Phyllobacterium zundukense: one gene and its partner. The protein of the gene in region 2 interacts with the protein of the main gene of each other region in a pairwise test. Links are inferred from orthologs where the notes say so. Each region holds a gene or a part of one and is shown on either strand. Other genes may lie near its edges. The genes, in order: BLM14_RS15565 and dnaQ.

Region 1 (15,881 bases), 730 kb from region 2 along the record:
GGTAGTCTCGGCAGTCATTATTTCTCGGTCTTTCCAATGAAATCGGCGGGGTTCTGATATTTCACTGTCTGCAGGTGCTCGCAGTAGAGGACGAGTTCGCCCTCATTCTTGAACACTTCGTAGCTGGCGCGGATCAGTCCCAGTTCCTTGTAGCGCGGGCGCTTATCCAGATTGGTGCGGATGGTGTAGATCGTGTCGTCGAGGAAGACCGGCTTGATGAAGCGCAATTTGTCATAGCCATAGGAAAAGGCGTTGACGCAATTGGTCGCGACAAGGCCAAGCCCAGCCGAAAACACGAAGGCTCCGGCAACGAGCCGCTTGCCAAAAATGCCCTCGCTCTCGGCGAACATCTGGTCCTGTACGTAAGGGTGAATATCCGTGACCAGCATGTTGAAGAGATGGCTGTCGCTCTCCGAGATCGTCCGGCGCAGCGAGCGGATTTTCTGGCCTACCGGCCAGTCCTCGTAGAACCAGTTTTCCGCATTCCACACCGGCAACGCTGCATGATCGGCCGGCATATTTTTCGGATGGGTAGTGGAAACACCAACTGTCGGTGCAAAAGCAGTCATCGCTGCATGCCCCCGTCATCCGGACGAACGCGCACTCCAAATGGCATCTCCCATCCTCCCCATATCTTCTCTTGTGAATATCTTTTTCACATATGGGTATGAATGACAAGGCTGTTGAATGGCAAAAATAGAAACCCCGGATCAAGGCGCTGATCCGGGGCACAAATCCGCAGGGTTGCCTCATTGCTGGTGCTCAGCGCCGGATAATTCCCTTGCCGAGCAGTCGCTCGCGATCATGCGGCCCTTCGAGATCAAGCACAGGTCCGAGCGGCACGATACCGGTCGGATTGACGTGGGCGATGGAATAATACCCGGCCTTGATGTGATCGATCTTCACCGTAGAGCGCACATCCTGCCACTGGTAAAGCTCGCGCAAATAATTGGAAAGATTGTGATAATCGCAGAGGCGGCGGATATTGCACTTGAAGGCGCCATGATAGGCGGCGTCGAAACGCACCAGGGTCACGAACAAGCGCCAGTCCGCCTCCGTCAGATGGTGGCCAGCAATGTAGCGATGGTCCGTCAGGTGCGCTTCTACCCTGTCGAACGCCTTGAACACATTGGCCGCCGCCTCGTCATAAGCACCTTGAGACTTGGCGAAACCGGCACGGTAGACGCCGTTGTTGATGTTTTCATAGATCAGATCGTTCCATTTATCGATCTCGGGGCGCAGTTCTTCCGGGTAGAAGTCCCAGTTGTCGCCCGTCACGCCATCAAAGGCCGTGTTTAAGATGCGGATGATATCGGCCGATTCATTATTGACGATCCTCCCCTCCTTGCGATCCCACAGCACCGGGACGGAAACCTTGCCCGTATAGTTTGGTTCGCTCGCCGTATAGAGCTGATAGAGGTAGCGGATCGGTGGCGCCTTGGGACCAGCGTCCTGCGATTCCGCAAAGGTCCAGCCATTCTCCCCGATTGCCGGTTCGGCGACCGAAATGCGGATGATCTCGCGCAAACCCTTGAGGTTGCGGAAGATCAGCGTACGCGACGCCCAGGGGCAGAGGTAGGAAACGAACAGTTGATAACGATCCCGTTCTGCCGGAAATGCCGGTCTACCGGACGCATCGGGCTGGCCGTCGGGCGTGATCCAGTTGTGGAAATGCGTGGCTTCGCGGTGGAATGCGCCGCCCTTCATTTCGCTGGCGGCGACATCGCCCTTGACCCATTGCCCGTTCACCAAAGCTGGCATCTGTCTTTTCCCGACCATTGACAAGGCGTCAGGATCGCATTTCACCGCGCTCTTTCATACCAGAGAGGCTTTGACAGACTGTATTTGCCTCCAAGACAATATGTCAGTCCGTGACCGCTCCTTCGCTTGCCGACTTTGCCAGCTTGGCGAATTTGGCCAGCACACCCCGCGTATACCGCGGCGGCGGCTGTTTCCATTGCTTGCGGCGTGCCTCGATCTCAGCCTCACCAACCTCAAGTTGCAGCAGTTGCCTGTGGGCGTCGATGGTGATCGTGTCGCCTTCCTGAACCAGCGCAATGGTGCCGCCTTCGAAAGCTTCCGGGGTGACATGGCCGACGACCATGCCCCAGGTTCCACCGGAAAAGCGGCCATCCGTGATAAACCCGACACTTTCGCCAAGGCCGCGGCCGATGATGGCCGAAGTGGGCGCCAGCATTTCGGGCATGCCGGGTCCACCCTTCGGTCCAAGATAACGCAGAACCAGCACATCGCCGGGCCTGATCTTATCGGAAAGGATCGCATCCATGGCTGACTGTTCGTCGTCAAAGACGCGTGCCGGTCCCTGGATGACGGGATTTTTCAGGCCGGTGATCTTGGCGACCGCACCGCCGGTCGCGAGATTGCCTCTCAGGATGGCGAGATGCCCTTCCTTGTAGAGCGCCTTGTCGATGGGGCGAATGATGTTCTGATCGGCAGGCGGCGCATCCGGAATATGCGCAAGCTCCTCGGCAAGTGTGCGTCCGGTGATGGTCAGGCAATCGCCATGCAGGAGGCCCGCATTCAACAGGATCTTCAACACCTGCGGAATGCCGCCGACCTTATGCAGATCCACCGCCATATACTGTCCGGATGGCCTGAGATTGCAGATCACCGGCACCTTGCGGCGCACACGCTCGAACTCATCGAGCGTCCATTCCACTTCCGCCGCATGCGCGATGGCAAGGAAGTGCAGCACGCCATTGGTCGAGCCGCCTGTCGCCATGATCAGCGCCACGGCATTCTCGATGGATTTGCGCGTGATGATATCGCGTGGCCGGATATTCTTGCGCACGGCGTCGACCAACACGCGTGCCGATTCCGCAGTGCTGTCAGCCTTTTCCGCATCAGGATTGGCCATGGTCGACGACGACATCAGCGACATTCCCAGCGCTTCGAAGGCTGAACTCATGGTGTTGGCGGTGTACATGCCACCGCAAGAGCCAGTCGATGGACAGGCATGGCGCTCGATACCTTCGAAATCCTCCTCGCTCATCTTCCCGGCCATGAAGGAGCCGACGGCCTCGAAGGATGAGACGATCGACAGGTCCTTGCCCTTCCAATTGCCCGGCTTGATGGTTCCGCCGTAGACATAGATGGAGGGCACATTGGTGCGGGCCATTGCGATCATCCCGCCCGGCATGTTCTTGTCGCAGCCGCCGATCACGAGAACGCCGTCCATCCACTGGCCGTTGACGCAGGTCTCGATGCAATCGGCGATTACTTCGCGCGAGATCAGCGAATATTTCATGCCTTCGGTGCCCATCGCCATACCATCGGAAATGGTCGGGGTGCCGAAGATCTGCGGATTGCCACCTGCCGCCTTCACCGCGGCGACAGCCGCATCGGCCAAAGGCTGCAGGCCCGCGTTGCAGGGCGTGATTGTCGAATGGCCATTGGCAATGCCGATCATCGGCTTGTCGAAATCAGCCTTTTCATAGCCAAGTGCATAATACATGGCACGGTTGGGCGACCGCGCAACGCCTTGGGTAATGTGTTTCGATCGCTCGTTGGCTGGCATGATTTGGCTCCCATTCTCGATACGAGAATAGTTTTAGAGCTTTTCGAGACGGGAACGAAAGGAATTCTTCAGCGAATAGCCTTGATCAGGCTCCTGTCGGGAAAGCAGGTCGGCGCCGTGCCCTGTTTCGCCTGCCAGTCACCGATCGAGCGGCGGGTCTTGAAACCCGGGAAGCCATCCGCACCCCCGGCGTCATACCCCTTTTTCTCCAGCACCTTCTGCAGACCGGCGATGTCCGAACGATTGAGCCCGCCAACGTCACCCCAGCCAGCAGAAAAGCCGGTCGCCCCACGCGCGATGCGATCCCCGACATGACCGATGAACAACGCGTAGAGATCGCTCATATTGTATTCCTTGAGAACGTAGAAATTCCTGGTGACGATGAAGGCCGGGCCATGCCGCCCGGCCGGCATCAACAGGAAGCCTTCGCGCTTGGTCTCACTGGATGGAAATGGCTTGCCGTTGACACGAGTGATGCCGAGCTTTTCCCAGGCTGAGAAGGGCTTGCCCTGATCCGGGCCCTCGAGCGCACAGCTGACGCTGCCGGGAACATTGACCTCGTAGCCCCAGTCGCGACCGCGCTGCCAGCCATATTGCGCGAGGTAATGCGCGATGGACCCCAGCGTGTCCGGCACCGAGTTCCAGATATCGCGCTTACCGTCGCCGTCGAAATCCACCGCGTGCTCGATATAGGAGGTCGGCATGAACTGCGGCTGACCCAGCGCGCCCGCCCAGGAGCTCTTCATGCTGCCAGCGCCGATGTAACCCTTCTGAACGATCTCCAGCGCCGCAACAAGTTCCTTACGGAACATGTCCTTGCGCGTTGCCATGAAGGCCTTGGTGCCGAGAACCGTGAACGCATTGTAAGGGATCTTGACGCTGCCATAACCGCTTTCGCGGCCCCAGATAGCCAGGACGATCTCGCCCGGCACGCCGTACTTGTTTTCGACCGCCTTCAATATCCGCGCATATTGCCCGGCTCGCGCCGTTCCGCCGGTGGTGACCGCGTTCACCGTCTTGGCGTTGAAGTATTTACCGGGCGAGCCGAACTCGGTCTGCACCTGTTTTTGCGGCGTCTGTGCCTTCTCGCCAGGCATCACCAGATCCGGCAGATCGAAGTTCAGCGTCACACCGGTGAATGCCTGATCGAAGGTCGCTTTGGAAACGCCCTTCGCCTTGGCTTCCGGCCAAAGATTATTGGCAAGCCAGGATTGAAACTGTGCTTCGATCTCGGGTTTCGACGCCGCCAATCCTGCACCTGCCGACAGGCTGAGAAACACTCCGATCACCGCCCCAAGGGCAAATCTCAATGGGCGTGCTATCAAAGCGTTCTCCCTAAAGTGATGTTCGGGCGCGCAATGCCGCCGTCAATGTTCCTTCGTCGAGATAATCGAGTTCACCTCCTACCGGCACGCCATGGGCAAGCCTGGTGATTCGAACATCGAAGCCTGCAAGCTGGTCGGTGATGTAATGGGCCGTCGTCTGGCCCTCCACCGTCGCGTTGACCGCGAGGATTACCTCCTTGATTTCGCCTTCCGCCACCCGGCCAACGAGCGTCATGATGTTGAGATCGTCCGGCCCGATACCGTCGAGCGGCGACAGCCGCCCGCCAAGCACGTGGTAGCGCACATTCATCGACCCTGCACGCTCCAGCGCCCAGAGATCGGAAACATCTTCGACGACGATGAGCGTCCCAAGTTCGCGGCGCGGATCGGTGCAGATCATACAAGGATCGGAGGTATCGACATTGCCGCAGGTCGAGCAGATGCGCACCTTTTCGGCAGCATCCTGCATGGCCGAACCCAGTGGAATCAGCAGTGCCTCTTTTTTCTTGATGAGATGCAGGGCCGCCCGACGGGCGGAACGCGGCCCGAGCCCCGGCACTTTGGCCAGCAGCTGGATCAGGCGTTCAATTTCAGGACCGGCGATTCGCTTCGACATGTCGCCTTTTTATCTCCCCCCTTGCGGGGGAGAAAGCGATTTCAGCATCTTGGCTCTTGCCAAGTGCTAGAAATCGCAAGAGAGGGGATAGTGAGCCACATATCCAGCAGAATCCCCTCTCTTGGGCTTTCTAAGGATTTAGCAAAGAAGCCGCCTAAGCGTCAAAACGGCAGCTTGAAACCGGGCGGTATGGGCAATCCGGCGGTCAGCGCCTGCGTCTTCTCGGCCATGATCGCCTCGACTTTCGCCTTGGCCTCATTGTGCGCGGCGATGATCAGGTCTTCGATGACTTCGATGTCATCTTCCTTGAACAGCGACGGATCGATGGTCAATGCCGTCAGCGCACCCTTACCGGAGAGCTTGACGGTGACGAGACCGCCGCCCGCATGCCCTTCCGCCTCGAGCGCAGCAATTTCTTCCTGCATCGCCGCCATCTTGGCCTGCATTTCCTTGGCCTGTTTCATCATGCCCATTATGTCACGCATGGAAAAAACTCCTGTTCGTCAGTCATCTTCTTCGACGGGCGCGAGCGCATCATCGCCCAGCACGCCGCCGTTCGTCATTTCGCCGTCAGTTTGCCCGGCGGGTGTCGCGATGCGCACATTGATGATCTTGGCGCCGGGAAATTTCGACAGGATCGCCGCCACATCCGGATCGGCGCGAGCATCGCTCAACAGCGAGTTACGTTTTGCCGTTTCGGTTTCATTGATCGTGGCACTGCCCTGCTCACGCGACAGTGAGACCATCCAGCGGATGCCCGTCCAGTCGCTCAGCTTCTGTGACAGGTCGGTCAAAAGCGTCTTTGGCGCATTGTCGGTCAAGTTGATCTCAAGCCGTCCAGGCTTGAGGCTGACAAGGCGCACGCAGTTCTTGACCATGATCTTGAACTGCATGTCGCGCTGCTTTTCGGCCAGCGCAATGATGTCCTCGATGCTGTCCACTGGCACCGCGGGTCCTTCTTCGACCGCTGGCGGTGGCGGAGCGATCGGCTCGGGCCGCGCTGCCGGTTCCACCAGAAGCATGGTGGCGCCGCCATTGGAGCTGACCGAGCCGCGCGACGATGCCACCGCATCGGTAGCGCGCGCCATGGGTGCGCCACCATTCCCGGGGCGCGGTCCGTCGGCGCGCGGCGCTTGCGGCAAGAGCGATCCGCCATCCTCCAGTGATTTCAACGCTTCATCAAGCGTCGGCAGGTCGGCGGCGTGAGCCAGCCGGATCAGCAGCATTTCTGCCGCCTGAACCGGGCGGCTGGAATTATCGACCTCGGTAATACCTTTCAGCAGCATTTGCCAGGTACGCGATAGGACCCGGATGGAAAGCTTCCCGGCAAAATCCCTACCGCGTGTGCGCTCGTCTTCCGACAGCGAAATGTCATCGGCGACATCGGGTGTGAAACGGATTCGCGTCACCAGATGGTTGAAATCGGCAAGATCGGTCAGGACCACACTTGGATCTGCGCCGACATCATACTGCGCCCGGAATTCCCGCAGGGCCGTAGCGACATCACCGCGCATCAGCATCTCGAACAGATCGATGATGCGGGCGCGGTCAGCAAGTCCAAGCATGGAGCGGACTGCGTCCGCATCGACAGTGCCCGCACCGTGGGCAATGGCCTGATCGAATATTGACAGTGAATCGCGCACGGACCCCTCGCCTGCCCGGGCGATCATGCTCAGCGACGCATCGTCTACGGTGATCGCTTCCAACTCGGCGATCTTCTTCAGGTGGCGGATCAAAACGCTGGTGTCGATACGGCGCAAGTCGAAGCGCTGGCAGCGCGACAGGACCGTGATAGGAACCTTGCGTATTTCCGTTGTGGCAAAGATGAATTTGACGTGCGGTGGCGGCTCTTCCAGCGTCTTCAACAGACCGTTGAAGGCCTGATTGGAGAGCATGTGCACTTCATCGATGATGTAGACCTTGTAGCGCGCCGACACCGGGCGGTAGCGCACCTGTTCGATAATCTCGCGTATATCGTCGATACCGGTATGGGAGGCGGCATCCATCTCGATCACATCGACGTGCCGCCCTTCCATGATCGCCTGGCAATGTTCGCCGGGCACAGACAGGTCGATCGTGGGCTTGTCGATTTCCGCGGTCTTGTAATTGAGCGCGCGGGCCAGAATGCGGGCCGTGGTGGTCTTGCCGACACCGCGTACACCGGTCAGCATCCACGCCTGCGCGATGCGCCCGGTCTCGAATGCATTGGTCAGCGTGCGGACCATCGGCTCCTGGCCGATCAGATCATCAAAATTCTGCGGGCGATATTTGCGGGCGAGCACGCGATAGGCGCTGTCTGCCGTTTTGGTGTCCATCGCGTTTGATTCCGCTCCTGCATTAACTTCTCGCGTGCGTCACAAGTTTGGACCGCCATGCACCGCAGCGTCAATGCCGCTTGACGGCTTTGACACAGGCCAGGTGACAAAGAAGAAGGGTGGGAGGCTGGCACGGCGACCCGTGCCTGGCTCGTTGGGGCTGCTTCCTTCCGGACCTGACCCGGTTGGCGAGTGGCTCGTCCACCACCAACCTCCCGAGGCTCATATCGTCAATTCAGACGCAAAAAGCAAGCGGGACAGCGAAAAAACTGTTATCTAGGATGAATCATGACTTTTACGCTCGATAGTAAGCTTGCAGCTGACACATATTCCATTGCAAGGCTAGGCCTCTGCGATCTGCGCCTGATGAATGACCGCCGCTGGCCCTGGCTCATCTTGGTGCCCCAACGCCCCGGAATCTGCGAGATTCATGAATTGACCCCGCTGGATCAGACAATGCTGACTTTCGAGACGGGGATTGCGGCACAGGCTCTGAAATCTGTGGTTAATTGCGAAAAGATCAATACAGGCGCGCTCGGCAACATCGTTCGCCAGCTGCATCTGCATGTGATCGCCCGCAATACCGGCGATCCCGCCTGGCCCGGACCTGTCTGGGGGTACGGCACGCGCGAACCTTATGGCGAAAAAGACGCAAGGGACTTTGCGAGCGCCATACTCAAGGCTATCTAGTCAATATAGTCCCATTCCGGACCGGTTTTCTGGAGTTCACCCATGTCGTTTCGCCTCTTTGATGTTCCGGAAACGGAAGCGAGCCATTTCGTCGGCTTTGCCGGCAACAGGATCAATCGCCATTCGGAAAAGCGTAGCGACGATGTTGTGACCCTTGCGTTGGCAAATGCCAATGCACGGATGCTGCTGATCGGACAGGGTCAGGTGCTGGTTACCCAGGGCGATACAGGCAATGCGCTTTTCGGCCTGGACAAGGCTGCAGCCCTTTTGCCTGCTCCGAACAAGACCATCTATCTTGGCATGCAGGATGATATGCCGATTCTCGCATCGCCAAGCGGCTTTGATTTCAACGCTTTGCCTGAGGCGATCAAGGCGATCGACTACCGCTCTGTCTATACGCAGGGCCTCATTCCGCCCGACCAGCTCGGCGCAATGGCGCAGGCAGTGTCGCTTCTGACGTGGCACGAGAATCACACGTTCTGCGGGCGCTGCGGGACCGAAACCGTTATGCGTGACGGCGGCTACCGGCGCACCTGCCCCAATTGCGAGGCCCAGCACTTCCCCCGCACCGATCCGGTAGCGATCATGATGGTGGTGCGCGGCGACAAATGTCTTCTGGCGCGCGGCGCGCATTTCGGCCCGGGCATGTATTCGTGTCTCGCCGGTTTCATCGAGCCGGGTGAAACAATCGAAAATGCTGTGCGCCGCGAGACGCTGGAGGAAACCAACCTGCCGGTCGGCCGTGTGCTTTATCACGCCAGCCAACCCTGGCCCTTCCCCTATTCGCTGATGATCGGATGCCATGCCGAGGCGCTGTCCGATGATTTCACTCTCGATAGAGCCGAACTTGAGGATGGCCGCTGGTTTTCGCGCGAGGAAGTCGCCACGATGCTTGACCGCACCCATGCGGACGGGCTGATGACCCCGCCGCCTGGTGCCATTGCCGCCCACCTCATCCGAAGCTGGGTCGATAGCGGGGTCTAGACCCTACTCTTCTTCGCCCTGCGTGCTGCGGAAGGTCGTATCCGCCGGGTAAACGCCGAGGATACGCACTTCCTTGGAGAAGAACTCCAACTCGTCCAGCGCGTGCGCGACGTTCTTGTCTTCTGGATGGCCTTCGATATCAGCATAGAACTGCGTGGCGGTGAATTTGCCGTCGATCTGGTAGCTCTCGAGCTTGGTCATGTTGACCATATTGGTAGCGAAACCGCCCATGGCTTTATACAGCGCCGCCGGAACGTTGCGGACGCGGAAAACAAAGGTCGTCATCATGAGCTCGTCGGAGGCGCGAGGTGCCCATTTCTTGGTCTTGTTGAGAACGACGAAACGCGTGACGTTGTTTTCGGTGTCCTCGACATCCTCTTCCAGAATATCAAGGCCGTAAAGATCCGAGGCGAGACGCGGCGCCAGTGCGGCCATTGTCTTGTCGTTGACATCGGCAACAAGCCGCGCTGCGCCCGCTGTATCTCCGGCAATTACCGGCTTCCAGCCGTTCTTGCGGATATATTTACGGCATTGGCCAAGCGCGTGGATGTGGCTGTGAACGGACGTGATGTCGCTGCGCTTCGTGCCTGGCAGGACCATCAGCTGAAAATGGATCGGCAGGAAATACTCGCCGACTATATGCAGGCGCGATTCCGGCAGGAGATGGTGAATATCGGCGACACGGCCGGCGATTGTGTTTTCGATCGGGATCATGGCAAGGTCAGCGGCGCCGCTTTCAACTGCGTTGAACGCATCCTCGAACGTCGGGCAAGGCATCGGCTCCATCTCGGGAAACATGTTGCGGCAGGCCGTGTCGGAATTCGCGCCGGGTTCCCCCTGGAAGGAGATGCGGTTGGTCTTAGCCATTATCGATTGCCTTTTGTAGAAGTAAGAATGTCTCGTGCCCGTTCGAGATCTTCGGGGGTATCGACGCCGAGCGGCACCGAATCGACGATTTCCACGTCGATGCGCATGCCTGCCTCCAGCGCACGCAGCTGTTCGAGGCGCTCGCGCCGCTCCAGCGGCGACGGGCCAAGACCAACGAAACGCTCGAGCGCAGCGCGCCGATAGGCATAGAGCCCGATGTGATGATAGAGCGGACCGTCGCCCCATGGCGCGGTGGCGCGGGTAAAATAGAGCGCCCGCATCCGGTCCTCGCCGATCGGCGAGCCGATGATCTTCACCACGTTCGGATTGGTCTTCTCGTCGTCGCGGCGGATCTCGACGCCGAGCGTGCCGATGTCGGCGGGGCCGTTCTGCAGCGGCAACAGCGCACGCTTTATGATATCCGCCTCGATGGTCGGCAAGTCGCCCTGCACATTGACCACAGCATCGACGGTACCGTCAGGATCCAACGCCAGCAGCGCCTCGTAAATGCGGTCCGAGCCGGATTCGTGATCGTTGCGCGTCATGACCGCTTCGAGGCCGTGGGCTTCCACGGCTGACTTCACATCGAGGCTGTCAGTCGCTACCACGGTGCGGCCAAGCCCCGCAGCCTTGGCCCGCTCAGCTACATGCACGATCATCGGCTTGCCGGCAATATCGGCCAAGGGTTTGTCTGGAAGCCGGGTGGAAGCCATTCGGGCAGGTATAAGTGTCAGTATTTTCATCGTTGCACATGCGCCTACGGTGTCAAAAAGTCTCAGGCAGAACCGCCCTTATATGTGTTGCAAACGCAAAGCAAAAGACCTAGTTTCCGCGCGATCACGAGGGGACTCTCGTCACAAAATGCAGCGATCTGCATTGACCAGATATTGAGAACCTCCGCAAGTGTGTTGAACACAAAGCTCCTGTATTGCACTGGCAAGCGCGAACAGGAACTCCGCGTCCAGCACATTTGAACAGGACACAAATGGAGCAATGATCGACGATGGAATCGACCCCATTCAACAAATATGCCATGGCGTTTCTGGCAACCGTATTCGTTGTCATGACGGCAGGCATCCTGTCCGATTTCATATTCGACTCACATGCACCCGAAAAACCCGGCTTTATCATCGAGGCCGCCGAGGCTGGTGGTGAAGCTGAAGCTGGCGCCCCAGCTGCTGCCGCCGTGCCGATCGCGACGCTTCTGGCTTCTGCCGATGCGGCCCGCGGCGAAGCGATTTTCAAGCGTTGCGCTGCCTGCCATACGGGCGATAAGGGCGGAGCGAACAAGGTTGGCCCAAACCTTTGGGACATTGTCGACCGTCCGATCGCAACCCATGCAGGCTTCAGCTATTCCGGCGCCATGAAGGATTTCTCCAAGGGCGGCGCTGAAAAGTGGACCTTTGATCACCTCAACCACTTCCTGACTTCACCGAAGGGCTACATCAAAGGCACGGCCATGGGCTTTGCCGGCGACAAGAAGGACAATGAGCGCGCCGACTTGATCGCTTATCTGCGCACCCTGTCCGACAGTCCGAAGCCTCTGCCTGCTGCCGATGCAGCTCCGGCCGGCGACGCAGCCAAGCCCGCTGAGGGCGCAGCCGCCCCAGCCGAAGGCGCTGCCCCTGCAGCCCCTGCCAACTGAGGTCGACAATCAGAGCATGCGAAAGCCGGGCCAAGTGCCCGGCTTTTTTGTATCAACACCGCGTGTTTTTTCAGCGAAGGCCTGTTCTCTGCCGCATTTTCTCTTAGACTGATGATCAAAGAGAACCTGTGGAGACTTGATTTGCGATTTCGCCCGTTTGTTGCCAGCCTTGCCTTCCTCGCCTTCGCCACCCTTGGCACCTTTCAGAATGCACATGCGGCAGAACCGGAATGGCGGCATGCAACGAGCGTCTTGGGCGAACCGAAATACGGTCCGGATTTCAAACACTATGACTATGTGAATCCGGATGCCCCGAAGGGCGGTACGCTAAACCAGACCAGCTATGGTTCATTCGACAGTCTCAATCCATTCGTGGTTCAGGGAGTCGCTGCAGCAGGGTTTCCGAGCACCGTCGGCGGAGGGCTGCTCTATGACACGCTTCTCAGCCAAGCACTCGACCAGCCTGCAACGAACTACGGCCTCATTGCAGAGGCCATGGCCTATCCGGATGATTTTTCGTGGGTCAAATTTCGCCTGAGGCCGGCGGCCAGATGGCATGACGGCCAGCCAATTACCGTTGATGATGTGATATGGTCATTTGAGGTTCTGAAGGCGCAAAGTCCCGTCTATAACAAATACTATCACGATGTGACCAAGGCCGAGAAAACCGGGGATCACGAGGTCACATTCACCTTCTCAAGCGCTGGAAATCGCGAGCTGCCGAGCATCATGGGCGATTTTCCGGTTCTGCCGAAGCACTGGTGGGAGGGGAAAGATGCCTCCGGCAAGCAGCGCGATATAACCAAACCCACGATGGAAATTCCGCTTGGGTCGTCTGCTTACAAGATCGAAAGTGTCGTCCCAGGCAAGACAATCGTGTGGAGCCGTGTCGCGGATTATTGGGGCAAGGACTTGCCCGACAATGTGGGCCGGAATAATTTCGATCGTGTCCGCTACGAGTATTTCCGCGATCAGAACGCCGAATGGGAAGCTTTCAAGAAAGGCGGTTTCGAGGATTATCGCGGTGAAGCAAGCATCGGTAAATGGATGCGTGAGTATGATTTTCCTGCCTTCAAACGCGGTGATGTCATCAAGGCGGTGTTCCCCTTGCGCTCTTCAGGACGCATGCAGGGATTTCTCATCAATACCAGGCGAGAGAAATTCGCGGATCCAAAAGTCCGTGAAGCCCTGAACTGGGCCTATGATTTCGAGAGCATGAGCAAGAACCTGTTCTTCGGCCAGTACAAACGCATTAACAGCTACTTTTCCGGATCGGAACTCGCCTCAAGCGGCCTGCCCACGGGGAAGGAGCTGGAGATTCTTGAGACGGTGAAGGGCGAAGTGCCTGCAGACGTGTTTACAAAAGAATACAAGCTGCCCGTTTACGATACCCCGCAGTCACAGCGGGATAATCTGCGCCATGCGGTCATGCTGCTGCGCGAAGCCGGTTACGACCAGAAAAACGGAAAACTCGTCAACACCAAGACCGGCGCGCCCCTTGCGATCGAATTTCTGGCGGACGATCCTTCCGATGAACGCTTCATCGGGCCATTCATGGCGAACTTGCGCAAGCTCGGCATCGATGCTCAGATACGCGTTGTGGATAGCGCGCAATATACGGCGAGACTGAATGATTTTGATTTCGACATAACAACGCCGAGCGTGGTCCTGAGCCAAAGCCTGTCACCAGGTAATGAACAGCGTGATTTCTGGAGTTCCGCGGCTGCGAACATACCGGGCAGCCGCAACTATATGGGCATCAAGAACCCGGCGGTCGACAAACTGATCGATCGGGTGATCTTTGCCAAGGATCGCGAAGAGCTGGTTGCCGCGACCCACGCGCTCGATCGCGTTCTGCTGTGGAACTACTACGTCGTACCGCAATGGTATGACGACCGGATCAAGATCGCTTATTGGAACAAGTTCGGCATGCCGGAGAAGCAGCCCGACTATGTCGGTATTGACCCGTTCTCCTGGTGGGTCGACACCACCAAGGAGCAGGCTCTGAAGGCCCGTGCCGAATGATCAATCGCCGCGATCTCCTGAAAGTCTCCAGCGCGACGATCCTGACTGCAATGGCACCGCGCCTCGCGCTGGCGGAAGTGGCGACGGGTGTGCCCCTGCACGGACTCTCGGCCTTTGGCGAACTGAAATACCCCAAGGATTTCACGCATTTCGACTATGCCAACCCGGATGCGCCGAAGGGCGGCACATTTGCCTTCTCGCCGCCGAACTGGCTGTTCAACCAGTCACCGCAAACCTTCAACACGCTCAACACCTTCTCGGCGAAGGGCGACGCGCCACCACGGATGGAACTATGTTTCGATACGCTGATGGCTTCGGCGCTCGATGAGCCGGATTCCATTTACGGGCTGGTAGCGGAGACCGTGACCGTCTCCGCCGACCGCAACTCGTTCGCATTCAAGCTGCGACCGGAAGCACGGTTTCATGACGGTTCGCCTCTGACAGCCCATGATGTCGTCTTCAGCTTCCAGACGATGCAAAAGAAAGGCCACCCCGAGCTTCTGCTGCTTCTCACGGAAATGAAGGAAATCGTTGCGGAAGATGATCGCACGCTTCGCATCACCTTCACCGGCAAGCACTCCGATCGCGCCATTCTCGACGTCGCCGCCAATATGCCGATCCTGTCAAAGACCTGGTATGAGACCCGCGATTTCGATGCTTCGACACTGGAGCCGCCGCTTGGCTCGGGCGCCTATCGCGTTGGCAGCGTTTCCGCCGGTCAGGGCATCGAGTATGAACGGGTTGTCAATGACTGGGCCAAAGACCTGCCGGTGCGGCGCGGGCTGAACCATTTCAACCGGATCAAGATTGATTTCTACCGCGACCGTCAGCCGCAATTCGAGGCCTTCAAGAAGGGCGATATTTTCTGGCGCATGGAACACACGGCCAAGACCTGGGCGATCGAATATAATTTCCCGGCGATCCAGCAGAAGCGCGTGTTGAAGCGCGAAGTCTCCGGTGAGAAGCGCCCGCAATTGCAGGCCTGGGCGGTCAACCAGCGCCGCGAGCATTTTCGCGACCCAAGGGTGCGCGAGGCCATTGCGCTGTGCTTCGACTTCCAGTGGACGCAAAAGAACCTGTTCTACGGCATGTATGAGCAGTCGCAATCGCTGTTCGAACAGTCGGATTTCCGCGCAAGCGGCAAGCCTCCGCCCGAAGAACTCGCGCTTATGGAGCCGTTTCGCGACAGGCTGCCCGAAAGTATTTTCGGCGAAGCGGTGATCCAGGCGACCTCCGACGGATCGGGGCGAGACCGCAAGAACCTGAAACGCGCCGTGGAACTCCTGACCGAAGCCGGTTTCAAGCGCGACGGCAACCGCTTTGTGGACGGAGCAGGCAAGCCGCTCAACCTCGAAATGCTGATCCAGGCGGAGGTATTCACCCGCGTCTATTCGCCCTTCATCAACAATCTCCAGGCGATCGGCATCAATGCCTCGTTGCGGCTTGTCGACCCGGCGCAGTACCAGACGAGGCTGCAGGATTTCGATTTCGACATAATGGGTATGGCCATTCAGCTTACTGCTACTCCGACACGGGAATCGCTTGAGTCGATATTCGGCTCGAGATCGGCTTCAGCGCCGGGTTCCTACAACCTCCCGGGCATTGCCGACCCGGTTATTGATGCACTCATCGCGAAAGTCAGCGACGCGCATTCCCGCACCGAATTGATTTCAATCCTGCGTGTTCTTGATCGACTCTTGCGTATAAGACGTGACTGGATTCCAAATTGGTACTCAGCGAATCACCTCGTCGCCTATTGGGACATGTTCGGCTTCAAGGAGCCAAAGCCCGATTACGGTTTTCCGGTTGAGACGCTCTGGTGGTTTGACGAAGCAAAGGCAAAGGCAATTGGCAAGGTTTGATATGATCGCGGCAT
Region 2 (15,747 bases):
GCAAGAGGTTTCATGAGTGGTATTGATATCTGACCGCAGTTTTTGTGATTGATCAAAATGGCTTTATGATGACCATGAGAACAATGATAATCATGAGAACCGTTGGCACCTCATTCATCATGCGCCAGAAGCGTGCCGGTTTCTCGTTCCGGTCCTCGGCAAACAGCCGCACGGCCTTGGAAAAATACCCATGCACGCCCGATAAAATGAGAACTGCCAGAAATTTCACATGGAACCAGCCATCCATATAGGCCGCCGATTGCCACGCGAGCCACAAACCCGCGAGCCAGGTTATCCCCATGGCCGGATCGATGATAGCCTTCAGCAACCGCTGTTCCATGACCTTGAATGTCTCTGACTGGGCAGAGCCGCGTTCGGCAGCGCAATGATATACGAACAAGCGTGGCAGATAGAGCATACCTGCCATCCATGAGATGACGGCGATAACGTGGATCGCCTTCACCCACAAATAGGCACTGTCGGGGTACAGCAAAACCAGTGCAATGACGCAGATCGCGACCACCGCCCCGATCGATCGCGGCAAGAGCGGAACTTTCCGTGAGTTGCTCTCATCCGGTCTTGTGGTCGTCATGCTGTCGTCCTTGCCGATTATGGTTATTTTCGCCGGGTAGCCTGGCGCACGCGGTGAACCATCTGTTCAACATGCGATACCGGCGCATCCGGCGTAATTCCATGGCCAAGATTGAATATCAGTGGCCCCTGACCGAGAGAATCCAGAATGGCATCGACACCTTCATCAAGGGCGCGACCACCGGCAACGACCCGCAAGGGGTCAAGATTCCCCTGAACCGCGCCACCACCCTGAAGTGACGATGCCATTGAAAGCGGCACCGACCAATCCAGTCCGAGGGCCGTCACTCCGGTACGTTCCCGGTAATTGACATAAAGCGCGCCGGCACCCTTTGGAAAACCGATAATCGGCACACCCGGGTGAACGGCCCGGACCTTTCTGACGATACGCGCTACCGGTGCTACGCAAAACTGCTCGAAGCAGGCTTCGTCGAGAACGCCCGCCCAGGAATCGAAAATCTGCACGGCATCGGCGCCAGCATCGATCTGCCGGATCAGATATTCAGCTGAAACATCCGCAAGTTCATCCAGCAGTTTCCGGAAGGCTTCGGGGTTGCGATAGGCAAAAAGCCGGGCTGGAGCCTGATCAGGCGTTCCATGACCGGCAATCATATAGGTCGCCACGGTCCAAGGAGCCCCGCAGAAGCCAAGCAGTGTTGTCTCCGTGGGGAGCTGCTGCCGCAAGAGCCGCACCGTCTCATAGACCGGCTCCAGGCGATCCGCAGCACCACTGGATTCCAGCCAGAATATTCCATCGACGTCGATCGGGGTCATCACGGGCCCGCGTCCCTCTTCGAAATGAAGATCGCGCCCAAGCGCATGCGGGACAACCAGGATATCTGAAAACAGAATTGCCGCGTCAAAGCCAAAACGGCGAATGGGCTGCAGGGTCACCTCAACAGCAAGGTCAGGGGAATAGCAGAGATCGAGAAAACTTCCGGCGTTTTTCCTCACTTCCCTATATTCGGGGAGATAGCGCCCAGCCTGGCGCATCATCCAGATCGGAGGAGGAAAAACAGTCTCGCCTCCAAGGACTTTCATCACTTTGCGAACCATTGTCAGTCTCTCCGGCCTTGTCTTACAAAAAAGAAATTTAGATCTAATTTGGTTTTTCTGATTCTTAGAGTCTGTTTGTATCGGGAATTACCACAATGCCAGCATTTTCCCACAGTCTTGAATTTCAGCGAAAACTCAGGAAAACCATAGGTTGAATTTCGAGAAGAACGTGGAAACTGCCATAAATATAATCATTACAATGGCTTAACATATTGCTAACTGTGAATAAATATGTGGAAACCTGCGGAAGAAAGGCGAACTATCGCAACAATCCCCAGATTCCTGTTGCTGCCGACAAAGACATCCACAGCCAGGCTCGCTGTGGATGACTTGCCAATAATTCACATGGCTGCCATCAGTTGTGGATGCTTTGGCTGATTGTCCCCAGCCATCAACAGGAGATGAAAATTTCTGTGACGAAACCGGTAAATTACTTTCATCTTCATATGATTTCTGATGCGACCGGAGAGACTCTCATTGCCGCAGGGCGCGCGGCGGCAGCACAATACGCCCACGCACGGGCCATAGAGCATGTTTATCCGCTGATCCGGACGGAAAAGCAGATCAAAAAGGTCCTTGATGGGATCGATGCCGAGCCGGGTATCGTGCTCTATACGATTATCGATCAGCGGCTCGCCGCGATGATCAATGATGGTTGCGCGGCGATCGGTGTTCCTTGTGTATCTGTTCTCGAGCCGGTCCTGAGTATTTTCCAGTCCTATCTTGGTGCGCCGGCGGGACGACGCGTCGGCGCCCAGCATGTTCTCAATGCTGAATATTTCCGGCGGATCGATGCACTCAACTTTACGATGGAACATGATGACGGCCAGCTACCGCCGGATATAGAAGAGGCGGACGTCATTCTGATCGGCATATCGCGCACATCGAAGACACCGACAAGCATCTATCTTGCCAACCGGGGGATCAAGACCGTCAATGTTCCAATTGTTGTCGGCGTTCCAATCCCGGACGTGTTGATAAATTCCGAAAGGCCGCTGATTGTCGGGCTGGTCGCTTCAGCGGAACGAATATCGCAGGTTCGTCAGCACCGGGTACTTGGGGCAACGCACGGCTTCGACGCCGATCAGTATCTCGATCGCGCCAATATCATTGAAGAGCTGACCTATGCCCGGCAGATCTGCCACCGGCACAATTGGCCGATGATCGATGTCTCACGCCGTTCGATCGAAGAAACAGCTGCTGCTGTTCTTGCCCTGCGCGCCGAGGGACGATAACGGAACTGGGATCAACCTAATCTCCGGCAACGAAGAAAAGACCATGGACATTATCCTCGCCTCCAAAAGCCCGTTCCGCGCCATGTTGTTGAAAAATGCCGGCGTTGCATTCACCGCGCAGTCCGCGGATATCGATGAGCGCGCGGTGGAGGCACCACTCTACAACAGCGGTGCTACACCGGAAGACGTGGCTTTGGTTCTCGCGGAAGCAAAGGCGATCGATGTCAGCGAGCGCAATCCTGCAGCGCTGGTGATCGGTTCGGACCAGACCCTCTCCCTCGGTGACCAGGTCTTGCACAAGCCGGAAGATATGGAAGGCGCGCGGCGGCAGTTGCTGAAACTGTCGGGACAGACACATCACCTCAACAGCGCGGTTGTTCTCGCCAGGGACGGACAGACGCTGTGGCGGCATGTCTCTGTCGCTCGCATGACCTTGCGCGATCTTGATCCCGGTTTTATCGGTCGGCATTTGTCACGTGTCGGTGCGGTCGCACTGCAGAGCGTCGGCGCATATCAATATGAGGGGGAAGGGGTGCAGCTTTTCGAAAAGGTCGATGGCGACTATTTTACGATTGTTGGCTTGCCCCTTTTACCGTTGCTTGCAGAATTACGTCACGAGGGAGCAATCGATGGCTAGGGCTTTTGTCACGGGCCTTCCCATTCACCATTCACGCTCGCCGCTGATCCACGGCTACTGGCTGAAAAAATACGGTTTGGTTGGTTCCTACCAGGCGATCGAGATAGCGCCGGAAGGCTTTGCTGATTTCGTTCATAGTCTGCAAGGAAATGGCTATGCGGGTGGCAATGTCACCATTCCCCACAAGGAAAGCGCTTTTGCGCTGTGCACCAGGCACGATGAGGCCGCCGAGGATATCGGTGCGGTCAATACATTGTGGTTCGAAGAGGGCGTGCTCTGCGGTGGCAATACTGACGCCTATGGTTTCGTTGCCAATCTCGACGCGGTGAGTCCGGGTTGGGATCGACGCAAGTCGGCGCTGGTGCTCGGTGCGGGTGGTGCCAGTCGCGCGGTGGTCTATGCCTTGAAGCAGCGGGGATTTGATGATGTCCGCATCGTCAATCGCACCGTTGACCGGGCACGCGAGCTGGCGGACCGTTTCGGCACGGGTATAAGTAGTCATGAATGGCGCGCAATTCCCGAGTTGCTGAAAGGTGCTGAATTGATCGTCAATACCACTTCGCTTGGCATGGAAGGCAAGGAAGACGGTGCTGTCGATCTGTCGCTTGCTGACAGGGACGCGCTGGTGACAGACATTGTCTATGTGCCGCTGCAAACACCCCTGCTGAAAACGGCGCGCGTGTGTGGGCTCGAAACCGTCGACGGCCTTGGCATGCTGTTACATCAGGCTGTGCCCGGCTTTGAACGCTGGTTCGGCGTCAGGCCGGACGTTACGCCGGAACTGCGTACGCTCATCCTGGCCGATATGGCAATGTCTGACTTAAGCGGACAATCCAGATGATCGTCCTTGGTCTCACGGGTTCCATCGGCATGGGGAAATCGACCTCTGCACAGATGTTTGTCGATGAAGGCATCCCGGTCTATTCGGCAGATGCGGCAGTGCATCGGCTCTATTCCGGTGCTGCGGCCCCGCTGATCGAAGCAGCATTCCCTGGAACCACCGAAAATGGCAAGGTTGATCGCGCCAAGCTGTCTACAGCGGTCATGGAAAAGCCGGAAGCGCTGGAAAAGCTCGAGGCAATTATTCATCCGCTGGTACGCGCCGAAGAAAATGAATTTCGCGACAATGCGCAGTCACAGGGTGCAAATCTGATCGTCCTCGACATCCCCTTGCTCTTTGAAACCGGAGCCGAAACCCGGGTCGATAAGGTACTTGTCGTAACGGCCCCGGCGGATGTCCAGCGAAGGCGCGTTCTTGAGCGTCCAGGTATGACACCGGCGAAGTTGGGCGCCATTCTGGCGCGTCAGACGCCGGATGCGGAAAAGCAGGCCCGGGCGGATTTCGTCATCGACACGCGCCATGATTTCGATGTGACCCGCGCCGCGGTCCGCAAGATTATCAGCCTCCTGTCAGGATAGGCGGGGACAGAACCCATCCCCCCTTGCCCGAATGGGCCAATTCGTGGAACTTGGGCACAAGGGTGATTCCATGCGCGAAATCATATTCGATACGGAAACGACAGGTCTGGACCGGCTGGATGACCGGATCATCGAGATCGGCGGGGTCGAGCTTGTCAACCGGTTCCCGACCGGACGGACGTTTCACGTCTATATCAATCCCGAGGGCAAGACCGTGCACCCGGATGCGCTCGCGGTCCACGGGATCAGCAATGATCAGCTGGCCGACAAGCCGCTTTTCGCCGGTATCCTCCATGATTTTCTCGATTTCATCGATGGAGCCAAGCTGATCGCGCACAATGCGATGTTCGATATGGGCTTTGTCAATGCAGAGCTGAACCGTCTCGGCCATCCGCCAATACACAATGATCGGGTGGTCGACACATTGGCACTCGCCCGGCGTAAGCACCCGATGGGTCCAAACTCACTCGATGCTCTTTGCCGCCGCTACGGCATCGACAACAGCCATCGCACCATGCACGGGGCGCTCCTGGACTCCCAGCTTCTGGCGGAAGTCTACATCGAGCTGATCGGCGGCAAACAGGCGGCTCTCGGCCTGACAATTGCGGATCAATCGAACAACCAACGAGCCAGCGACGCAGCGGGAACAATCACGATTTCGCGCCGGCCAATAACCCTTCAGCCTCGATTGACCGATGCCGAAAAATCGGCTCACGCCAAGCTGGTGGAAAAGATTGGCGAAAAGGCGATCTGGAACGAACGCAGCGCCTCTCTCGAACTTCAATAAAAAACCCGGGCCTGGACCCGGGTTTTCGCTTTTTCGAAAGCAGGTTCGGCTTAGCTGACTTTGGCCTTGGCCTGTTCTTCGGCCATACGCTGCTGGAACATCTGAGCGAAATCGATCGGATCGATCATCAGTGGCGGGAAACCGCCATTGCGCGTTGCCTCGGCAATGATCTGACGGGCGAACGGGAACAGCAGGCGCGGGCATTCGATGAACAGCAGCGGCAGCAAGTGCTCCTGAGGGAAACCGACGAGACGGAAAACGCCGCCATAGACGAGTTCCGCATTGAACAGGACTTCCTTGCCTTCTCCAGCCTTGGCCGAAAGTGTCAGGACAACATCAAAGTCGTTCTCGGCGATCGGATTTGCATTGACGTTGACATTGATGCTGATGCCGGGAGCCTTGTCACGCGGACGCAGGGAAAGCGGAGCGCCAGGGCTTTCGAAAGAAAGATCCTTCACATACTGCGCCAGAATATTCAGCGTCTGCTGCGGGGCAGTTCCATCGCCATTGGTCACTTCGTTGCCGTTCCCGGCCTTTTCATCAGGCTTTTGAGCCATTGTCTGGAAACCTTCTTCTGTTACGTCCGCTTATGCACGGTTATCGAATGAATGATGGCTCGCTAGCATGTGTGTCTTGGCGAGGCAAGGCACGCACTCTAATCCTATCGTTTCATTCGTGCTACGGCTTTGGGTTCCAGGGCGAGTCTGGATCCGGCTTGCTGGTATAATCTTCCGGATCAAGTTCGATGACACGGTCCTTGATGCGCGATGTTCCGGGCCGGGACGCACCGCGGCCGCCGGACTGGACCACAACCACGCGGTCGCTGATGAACCGCCAGCCGATGTCACGCACGGCCGGGATGAACAGCAGCAAACCGATAATGTCGGTAATGAAGCCGGGAATGATCAACAGGAACGCGGCAAAGACCAGCATAACGCCGTGAACCAGCTCCCGCTTCGGCGTGCGACCGGCGGCCGTTTCCTCGCGGATTTTCTGGATGAGCCCAAAGCCCTGCAGGCGCAGCAAAAAGACGCCCAGGAAGATCGACAGGAATATGAGACCAAGCGTTGCCAGCACGCCGATTTTGCTGCCGACCACGATGAAACCAGCGATTTCCAGAAATGGGAGCGCCAGGAGGAGCAGAGGCACGAGAGACGATCGCAAACTAATTTACCTTTCAGAGGACATATCGGGATATTATCCATACCCGGCGTCAATTTCATGCCTATATAGGCAAGCAAGATGAGCATTTGTATGATTGTGTTTGGCAATCTATATGATTTTGGTATTTCGGCGGAAGATCGAAGGCCGCAACGAACTTTGGGATGAATGGCAGGCGACATGGAATATCTGGACTTCGGAACAATTTTTTTCTTCGTGGCTGCGGTGGTGATCTTTCTCCAACTGCGCAAGGTCCTTGGGCGGCGCACCGGCAACGAGCGCCCACCGTTCAATCCCTACACGCGCACAGCCGAGGTCGATGACAAGCCAAAGGCAGGCGACAATGTCGTTTCCCTGCCGCGCCGCGGTGAAGTGAAGGAAAGCAGCTTCGAGAAAATCGATGCAATCGCCAAGCCGGGCACGCCACTGAATGACGGTTTGCGCGCAATCCAGAATGCTGACCCATCCTTCGAACCCGCGAAATTCCTCGAAGGCTCGAAAATGGCTTATGAAATGATCGTCATGTCATTCGCCGATGGTGACCGCAAGACGCTGAAGTCCCTGCTGTCGCGCGAAGTGTTCGATGGTTTTGTCGCGGCCATTGCTGACCGGGAATCGCGCGGCGAAAAGGTGCAGTCGTCTTTCGTCGGCATCAACAAGGCGGAAATCATCGGTGCGGAGATGAAGGGCACCGAGTCCCACGTCACCGTGCGGATTATTAGCGAGCTGATTTCGGCAACGCTCGACAAGGACGGCAATGTGATCGATGGCGACAAGGAATCCGTCGCCGAAGTCAAGGATGTCTGGACCTTTGCCCGCGACACACGTTCGAAAGATCCGAACTGGAAGCTGGTCGCAACCGAAGCCGAAGACTGATCAATCGGGACTGAATAACCATGCTGTCGCCCCTGTTCCAGCCGGTGGATTTCAAAGACTGTCCCGGCTGGGAAGATGACAACCAGCTGGAGTCATTTCGCGCCTTCGTTCGCTCTGCGGAGCGCGTCCGGGAAAAGCCGTACAAGTCGGGTTCGCTCGGCATCAGTTTTGACGCGCTTGCGCCAATTTTAGCTGATTCACGTGAAACATTGGTCGAAACCGATCAGCAGGCACGGCAGTTTTTCGGGAAATGGTTTCAGCCGGCCCTAATAGAAAGCACAGAATCGAATGACGGTTTCGTCACCGGTTTCTACGAACCGGAGGTCATAGCATCGCCGGTTCGCACCGACCGGTTTACAGTCCCATTTCTCAGCCGCCCCACCGATCTCGTCGATATCGACGACAGCAACCGCCCCGATGGGTTCGATCACTATTTTGCCTTTGCCCGGGAAACGCCGGCAGGTCTCGTCGAATATTTCGATCGTCCTGCAATTGAAAGCGGCGCGTTGGACGGCCAGGGTCTGGAAATCGCGTTCGTCGAAAGTCCTGTCGATGCCTTCTTTATCCACGTTCAAGGTGCGGCACGACTGAAAATGACCGATGGCCGCCTTCGCCGCATCACCTATGCGGCCAAGACCGGGCATCGTTTTACCGGCATCGGCAAGATCCTGCTCGACAGCGGCGAGATAGCGCCGGAAAACATGTCGATGCGGTCGATCCGCGTCTGGCTTGCCGATCATCCGGAACGGGCACGGGCACTGATGTGGAACAACCGGTCCTATATTTTCTTTCGCGAGGCCGAGGTCGATAATGAATCGCTTGGTCCAATCGCCGCGGCCAAGGTGCCGCTGACCGGCGGCCGGTCTCTCGCCGTTGACAGGCTGCTGCACACATTCGGGACACCATTTTATATCCACGCCCCTGATCTGAAGGCTTTCGGCGGTGATCACTTTGCGCGTCTAATGATTGCGCAGGATACCGGCTCGGCCATCGTCGGCCCGGCGCGGGGCGATCTCTTTGCCGGCTCCGGCAATGCGGCGGGCGAGATTGCCGGTGGCATTCGCCACAAGGCCGATTTCTATGCGCTGGTTCCGCGCTCCCTTCTGGCACAAAACGCATGAAGAAGAAGGCGCTAGGCGGATTCGCCACTCTGGAGGACAGGATTCTCTGGGAGACTGTTGCCAAATCCGCAAGGCCGCTGAAGGGCAAGGAAAAGCCAACCTTTTTGATCGATGAACGACAAGAACAGAAGGCACTTCACCTATCGGCGCCAGAAAGCACCAGGCCGGTCCCATCGGCGATTTCCGATGTAAAACCGGCTCAACCGCAGCGTCTGCATCCGATCGACCGCCCGACGCACAAGAAAATCGCAAAGGGCCGCGTCGTTATCGAAGCCAGAATCGATCTGCACGGACTCACCCAAAGCGAAGCCTATGGCCTCCTCCTCGGTTTCCTGCAGCGCGCGCATCTGCGAAAGCTGCGCCATGTTCTTGTCATCACCGGCAAGGGATCTTCTTTTGGTAGCGACGGTGTGTTGCGTCAGGCCGTGCCTCTATGGTTTGCGACGCCGTCGTTCCGCATTCTGGTCAATGGCTATGAGGATGCAGCGCGCAACCATGGCGGTACGGGCGCGATTTATGTCCGCATGCGCCGGTCGCCGGAGGCGCCATGACCCCGTTTGGCGAAAAACTCCGTGACCTGCGCGCCGAACGCAGCATTTCGCAAAAGGACATGGCCAAGGCAATCGGCGTGTCTGCGGCCTATCTCTCAGCACTGGAACACGGAAAACGTGGTCAACCGACGTGGGACAAGTTGCAGCGCATTATCCAGTATTTCAATATTATCTGGGACGAGGCGGAAGAGCTGCAGCGATTGGCTATGATATCGGACCCCCGTATCACCATCGATACGGCCGGTCTTTCACCTGCAGCGACGGAACTTGCCAACCTGCTGGCCGCAAGAATCGGCGAAATTGACACAGACATGGCCAAGAGCTTGATCCAGAAGCTGAAAACCTTACCGGAAAAACGCAAACGCTAACGGGTGGTTCTTCAATCAGAAAAGCGCCCGAAGCTGGTCGATTTTCTCATTGACCAGCCAGCCATAATAATTCTCTTCCGGTAATAGCGGCTCTTCACCATTGGCCAAGCGAGCAGCATTGGCATCGGCCAGCGCACGCGCACGCCCATCGGGGCCGCCCGTATTGTAAAGGGTTGCGGTGATACCCGGATTTCCCGAGATATCGAAGTCGGCAACGCGGCGGTAGACATCGATCGAATGTTTTAGCGCTGCTGCCATATAGGGCAGCGTCAGGTCGGGATCCATGATCGTCTTGTAAACATCCGCCGCATGGTCGGCATCGAGCTTCGGCAGTCCCGAATAGCGACTTACCATGTCAGTCATCTGCAGTGCGATCAGGGGACTAAGCTGGCCAAGGCCAAAACTCTGCCCCGCGTAGAAAGGCTGGAAGAATACGGCGCTGAAACGATTGTCTGGAAAGCGCTTGCCCCCAACCGTCTTACCCCGGAAATCCTGTTCCCAGACATCCTCACGGCAGGTCCATAGGCGCAGGCTGTCCTTGAACTGCGCGCAGGCTGAAAACTGCGGCCGTTTGACAAAATCGCCAATGGTCTCGCCCTGGTAGTCGAAGCTCAGGCCTTGCTGGACGTAGGAAATGGCCTTGACGTAGTAGGTCTGCAGGCGGTCATAGGCATCGACATTGTAGGTGTGTTCGCCAACAAGGGCGCCGACAATGTGAACAGGATCGATCCCGTAGGTACGGGCAACGCTGGCAATCTTCGATCGCAGCTTGGAATCAGTTTTCAGCAGATTGTAGATCTTCTGATATTTCGCTTCATAGGTGGTGTTCATCTCGCGCGTCCGCTTGGCGGAAGCGGCGGGAACGCCGGGCTGGCTCTCATTGCGATTGCCTTCCGGTACGACAGTTACGGCCGCTGCCGGTTGCAAAGCTGAGAGCAAAAAACAACTCGTCGCGAAAAGGATCAGGTGGCGTTTCATCATCGGTCCAAAGTTTCGGTCGGGCGATCCGAATAACGCCTTGCTTGTTCGAAAGCCAGAAAAACCTCACCACCAGCATCGTTGGAGCAAAAAATGCCCCCCTCGCAGGGTCGAGGGGGGCAGTCGTGACAGGCGATGACTGACGCTAGAGTATGAAGCGCGACAAATCCGCGTTCTTGGCAAGGTCGCCGACAGTCTCGCGTACATATTTGGCGTCGATTGTGTGTTCGGCACCGGATTTGTCGGGTGCATTGAACGAAATGTCGTCGAGTACACGTTCCATCACGGTCTGCAAACGCCTTGCACCGATATTCTCCACCGTCGAGTTGAGGTCGACTGCGATATCTGCCAGGGCATCGATCGCATCGTCAGTGATGTTGAGCGTGACCTCCTCGGTCGCCATCAATGCGATATACTGCTTCAGCAGGCTGGCTTCCGGCTCGGTCAGGATTCGGCGCATGTCATCGCGGGTCAGGGCGCTGAGCTCGACGCGGATCGGCAGGCGTCCCTGCAATTCCGGCAGGAGGTCTGACGGTTTGGAAACATGGAAAGCGCCTGACGCGATGAACAGGATGTGGTCGGTCTTGATCGGACCGTATTTGGTCGCGACGGTCGTTCCCTCCACCAATGGCAGCAAGTCGCGCTGCACGCCTTCGCGTGATACGCCAGCACCCACGCCGCCGTCTCGCGCGGCGATCTTGTCGATCTCGTCGAGGAAGACGATGCCGTCATCCTCGGCCGAGCGCAGCGCTTCCTGGGTGATCTGGTCCTGATCGAGCAGCTTGTCCGACTCGTCATTGATGAGCACGGAATAGGACTCCTTCACCGTGGTTTTCACGGTCTTGGTTCGCCCGCCCATGGCCTTGCCCAACATGTCGCTGAGATTGAGTACACCAATATTGGCGCCCGGCATCCCCGGAAGTTCGAAATTGGGCATGCCCGAACCGCTATCGGCAATCTCGACTTCGATTTCCTTGTCGTCGATCAGCCCGTCGCGCAGTTTCTTGCGGAAACTGTCGCGCGTCGCGGGGCTCGCTGTCTTGCCGACCAGCGCATCGAGAACACGCTCTTCCGCGTTGACATGAGCCTTGGCCTTAACCTCTTCGCGCTTCTTTTCGCGCACGAGGCCGATAGCGACTTCGACCAGATCGCGAATGATCTGCTCGACATCACGCCCGACATAACCGACTTCAGTAAATTTGGTCGCTTCCACCTTGATGAACGGAGCACCGGCAAGCTTGGCCAGGCGGCGGGAGATTTCCGTCTTGCCTACGCCGGTCGGTCCGATCATCAGGATGTTCTTTGGCATTACCTCTTCGCGCATCTGGCCTTCCAGCTGCTGGCGGCGCCAGCGGTTGCGCAACGCGATGGCGACGGCGCGTTTCGCATCATTCTGGCCGATAATGTAGCGGTCGAGCTCAGAGACGATCTCGCGGGGGGAAAATGTTGTCATTGCAGTCTCACTTCATCTTGCCCAAATTCGGGCCATTGTTCAGGATTATCCCGCGCCATCAAAAGGGCGGGACCATAAATGGATGTGCGGGTATCGAAAGCAATGAAACCCGCTTTCTTATATGCCTTGATCGCCTGCTCATTGGCGGGATCCGGATCGACGATCACGCGCGGCACACCTTCTTCGAACAGCAGCGACACGAACTCGTCAAGCAGACGGGGTCCATGGCCCTGGCCGATCAGATCGGGCTCGCCGATGAACTGGTCAAGTCCGAGCGTGCCGGTTGGTTGGTCCTGGTAGGGATGGTCATCTTCCAGATGCGGATCGTAGGTCTGCAGATATCCGATGGCCTCGTCACCAAGCATGATGATGAAAGGCTCGACCGAGACGCTGTCCATGTGTTCCATGATCGATGCCATCTCCTCCTCCGGATCCTTGCCCCACCACTTCGCCACATGCGGTTCTGCCAGCCAATCCGAAATCATGCTCAGATGGCGGGGCTCGACCGGGATGAAGCCGTAGCGATAGATCGGCTCATTCGGCATCGAGGCTCTCGAGTGTGACGTTCGTATTGGTATAGATACAGATGTCGGCGGCGATCTGCATGGAGCGGCGGGCGATCTCTTCGGCGCTCAGGTCCATATCGGCCAGCGCGCGTGCAGCGGCCAGCGCGTAATTGCCGCCGGAGCCGATGGCCATCAAACCATGTTCAGGCTCTAGCACATCGCCAGTGCCGGTCAGGGCAAGCGTCACCGATTTGTCGGCGACGAGCATCATCGCTTCGAGACGGCGCAGATAGCGGTCCGTCCGCCAGTCCTTGGCAAGCTCTACACAGGCACGCATCAGCTGATCGGGATATTGTTCGAGTTTGCTTTCAAGCCGCTCGAGCAGGGTGAAGGCGTCGGCCGTTGCGCCGGCAAATCCGGCGATGACATTGCCTTTGCCGATGCGGCGTACCTTGCGGGCATTGCCTTTCATGACGGTATTGCCAAGGCTGACCTGTCCGTCGCCGGCAATTACCACTTTCCCGTTCTTGCGGACGGTTACAATGGTGGTCCCATACATGGTGGAGGGATTATGGTCTTGCATTCGTTTCTCCTTCAAGCAGGTCCGATTATGCCCCAAATGGCAGCAGTTCGAACCCCTTCTGTTGCACTTATGTATGACGCCGCTACGGAATTGCAAATGGCTGCCCCAGCCTGCGCTATCAAAGCATTTGGAGATTCGCCGTTCGTGTTTTAGAAGGCCACAATCAGTCGGCAGCATCAAGAACCCACGTGGCGGGAAACAGCAATGACAAGCGTCAGTATACGCACCGCGAAGATCGAGCGCAGCACCAAGGAAACCAGCATTGCCGTTTCGGTTAATCTGGATGGCACGGGCACGTTCAACATATCTACGGGCGTCGGCTTTTTCGACCATATGCTGGAGCAGCTCTCCCGCCATTCATTGATCGACATGGACATCAAGGCCAAGGGTGATCTGCATATCGATGACCACCACACGGTCGAGGACACGGGCATCGCCATCGGCCAGGCCGTCGCCAAGGCACTTGGCGATCGCCGCGGTATCAATCGCTATGCCTCGCTCGATCTCGCCATGGATGAGACGCTGACGCGGGCCGCACTCGACGTTTCGGGCCGGCCGTTCCTTGTCTGGCAGGTTGAGTTTTCGGCGGCGAAGATCGGTACATTCGATACGGAACTGGTGCGGGAATTCTTCCAGGCGCTGGCACAAAATGCCGGCATCACCCTGCATGTGTCGAACCTCTATGGTGCCAACAATCACCACATCGCCGAGACTTGTTTCAAGGCGGTTGCACGCACGTTACGCTGCGCCATAGAGACTGATCCACGTCAGAAGGATGCCATTCCTTCGACAAAGGGCACGCTGAACGGCTGACGGGAGGGCTGAAACATGGCCAGTTTTCTTGTATTGGCGCCGCGGTCGCAGAACGGCCAGCGTGACGACGACCGCACTGTTTTCATCCGGGATGGTTTTGCCGTCCTCGCTTTCGTCCTGCCTGTCCCCTGGCTGCTGGTGCACCGGCTATGGTTCGAGGCAGTGCTGGTTCTCGGATTAACGATTGTTATTTCTGTCGTGGGCGATTCTACCGGTCATGATGATATGGCGGCGTTCGTCACGGTGCTGCTTTCGCTTCTGGTGGGTTTCGAGGCGAACAACTGGCGGGCGGCAGCGCTGGAACGGCGCGGCTGCGAACAAATCGCGGTTGTCGATGCGCGCAATGCGGATGATGCTGAAACAATCTGGTTCCTCGGACCGAATATTGCGGCCGTTGCGCTACCTTCGACCCCTGCAAGCCTTATATCTGATATGCCGCCTTCGCTTCCGGCCGCCGCCCGCAAGCAGGCACTTGGCGGTATGGTCGGGCTAGTGAGCCTCCGGGGAGAGCATTAGCATGCGCGTTGCCATCATCGACTATGGTTCGGGCAATCTGCGTTCGGCTACCAAGGCTTTCGAGCGCGCGGCGCGGGAAAGCGGGATCAATGCGACGATCGATTTGACCGACGACGCGGAGCACGTCCGTAACGCCGACCGCATAGTCCTGCCGGGCGTCGGAGCCTATGCCGATTGCCGCCGCGGGCTTCATGCTGTCGAAGGAATGGTCGAAGCCATTCATGAAGTGGCGGTGGAAAAGGCACGGCCATTCCTTGGCATCTGCGTTGGCATGCAGCTCATGTCGTCGCGCGGACTGGAAAAGACCATTTCAACCGGCTTTGACTGGATCAAGGGCGATGTCCGTGAGATGGTGCCATCCGACCCGGCGCTGAAGATTCCGCAGATTGGCTGGAACACTCTCCGTCTCACTCGTCCGCATCCGCTGTTCGATGGGATCGAGACAGGACCGCAGGGTCTGCACGCCTATTTCGTCCATTCCTATTTTCTCGATGCCGAGATCGAAAATGACGTGGTGGCGGTCACCGACTATGGCGGGACGGTTACCGCTGCCGTAGCCAACGACAATATGGCCGGGACGCAATTTCACCCGGAAAAGAGCCAGGCCCTCGGCCTTGCCCTCATCGCCAATTTTCTGAGGTGGAATCCGTGATCCTGTTTCCAGCAATCGATCTGAAAGACGGCCAGTGTGTGCGCCTCAAGCTTGGCGATATGGATCAGGCCACGGTCTATAATGCCGATCCAGCTGCACAGGCCAAAGCTTTTGAGGCTCAAGGTTTTGAGTGGCTGCATGTGGTTGATCTGAACGGTGCCTTTGCCGGTCAGTCAGTCAACGGCGCTGCGGTTGAGGCGATCCTCAATGCCACGAAAAATCCTGTACAGCTTGGCGGCGGTATCCGCACGCTCGATCATATCGAGGACTGGCTGGCAAAGGGGCTCTCCCGCGTCATTCTTGGGACGGTGGCCGTGCGCGATCCGGCGCTGGTCGTCGAGGCCTGCAAGCGCTTTCCCGGCAAGGTGGCTGTTGGTATCGACGCCAAGGGCGGCAAGGTTGCCGTCGAAGGCTGGGCGGAAGCTTCGACACTCGGCGTTGTCG

What was found.
Region 1: the proteins of dnaQ (region 2) and BLM14_RS15565 interact in binary tests that used the Escherichia coli proteins (3 or more experiments, as listed by UniProt). The link is inferred for Phyllobacterium zundukense from one-to-one orthologs.

The regions. Positions count from the first base shown.
Region 1 is NZ_CP017940.1:3,098,159-3,114,039, forward strand. Bases 5,389-8,377 are described here. They hold BLM14_RS15565 (DNA polymerase III subunit gamma/tau), read right to left. Parts: upstream 7,795-8,377; coding sequence 5,983-7,794; downstream 5,389-5,982. Other genes in these bases: recR (recombination mediator RecR), read right to left, coding at 5,389-5,479; BLM14_RS15560 (YbaB/EbfC family nucleoid-associated protein), read right to left, coding at 5,641-5,964; BLM14_RS15575 (HIT domain-containing protein), read left to right, coding at 8,080-8,377. Also shown: BLM14_RS15530 (CaiB/BaiF CoA transferase family protein), read right to left, coding at 1-18; BLM14_RS15535 (MaoC family dehydratase), read right to left, coding at 18-569; BLM14_RS15540 (glutathione S-transferase family protein), read right to left, coding at 763-1,761; ilvD (dihydroxy-acid dehydratase), read right to left, coding at 1,865-3,538; BLM14_RS15550 (lytic murein transglycosylase), read right to left, coding at 3,607-4,863; more of recR, read right to left, coding at 4,874-5,388; more of BLM14_RS15575, read left to right, coding at 8,378-8,484; nudC (NAD(+) diphosphatase), read left to right, coding at 8,527-9,468; BLM14_RS15585 (prephenate dehydratase), read right to left, coding at 9,472-10,335; BLM14_RS15590 (3-deoxy-manno-octulosonate cytidylyltransferase), read right to left, coding at 10,335-11,078; BLM14_RS15595 (c-type cytochrome), read left to right, coding at 11,339-11,980; BLM14_RS15600 (extracellular solute-binding protein), read left to right, coding at 12,092-14,005; BLM14_RS15605 (extracellular solute-binding protein), read left to right, coding at 14,002-15,867. UniProt on the Escherichia coli protein: Part of the beta sliding clamp loading complex, which hydrolyzes ATP to load the beta clamp onto primed DNA to form the DNA replication pre-initiation complex.
Region 2 is NZ_CP017940.1:3,823,221-3,838,967, reverse strand. What follows is about bases 4,012-6,866. They hold dnaQ (DNA polymerase III subunit epsilon), read left to right. Parts: upstream 4,012-5,008; coding sequence 5,009-5,725; downstream 5,726-6,866. Other genes in these bases: BLM14_RS19135 (FxsA family protein), read right to left, coding at 6,404-6,866; secB (protein-export chaperone SecB), read right to left, coding at 5,776-6,282; coaE (dephospho-CoA kinase), read left to right, coding at 4,357-4,938; BLM14_RS19155 (shikimate dehydrogenase), read left to right, coding at 4,012-4,360. Also shown: protoporphyrinogen oxidase HemJ, read right to left, coding at 53-592; hemE (uroporphyrinogen decarboxylase), read right to left, coding at 616-1,647; BLM14_RS19165 (pyruvate, water dikinase regulatory protein), read left to right, coding at 2,061-2,882; BLM14_RS19160 (Maf-like protein), read left to right, coding at 2,926-3,519; more of BLM14_RS19155, read left to right, coding at 3,512-4,011; more of BLM14_RS19135, read right to left, coding at 6,867-6,889; BLM14_RS19130 (Tim44/TimA family putative adaptor protein), read left to right, coding at 7,067-7,762; mltA (murein transglycosylase A), read left to right, coding at 7,783-8,883; BLM14_RS19120 (Smr/MutS family protein), read left to right, coding at 8,880-9,434; BLM14_RS19115 (helix-turn-helix domain-containing protein), read left to right, coding at 9,431-9,802; BLM14_RS19110 (DUF1402 family protein), read right to left, coding at 9,818-10,780; ATP-dependent protease ATPase subunit HslU, read right to left, coding at 10,926-12,233; BLM14_RS19100 (GNAT family N-acetyltransferase), read right to left, coding at 12,230-12,778; ATP-dependent protease subunit HslV, read right to left, coding at 12,768-13,322; imidazoleglycerol-phosphate dehydratase HisB, read left to right, coding at 13,527-14,135; BLM14_RS19085 (DUF2628 domain-containing protein), read left to right, coding at 14,151-14,651; and 2 more genes. UniProt on the Escherichia coli protein: DNA polymerase III is a complex, multichain enzyme responsible for most of the replicative synthesis in bacteria. The epsilon subunit contain the editing function and is a proofreading 3'-5' exonuclease.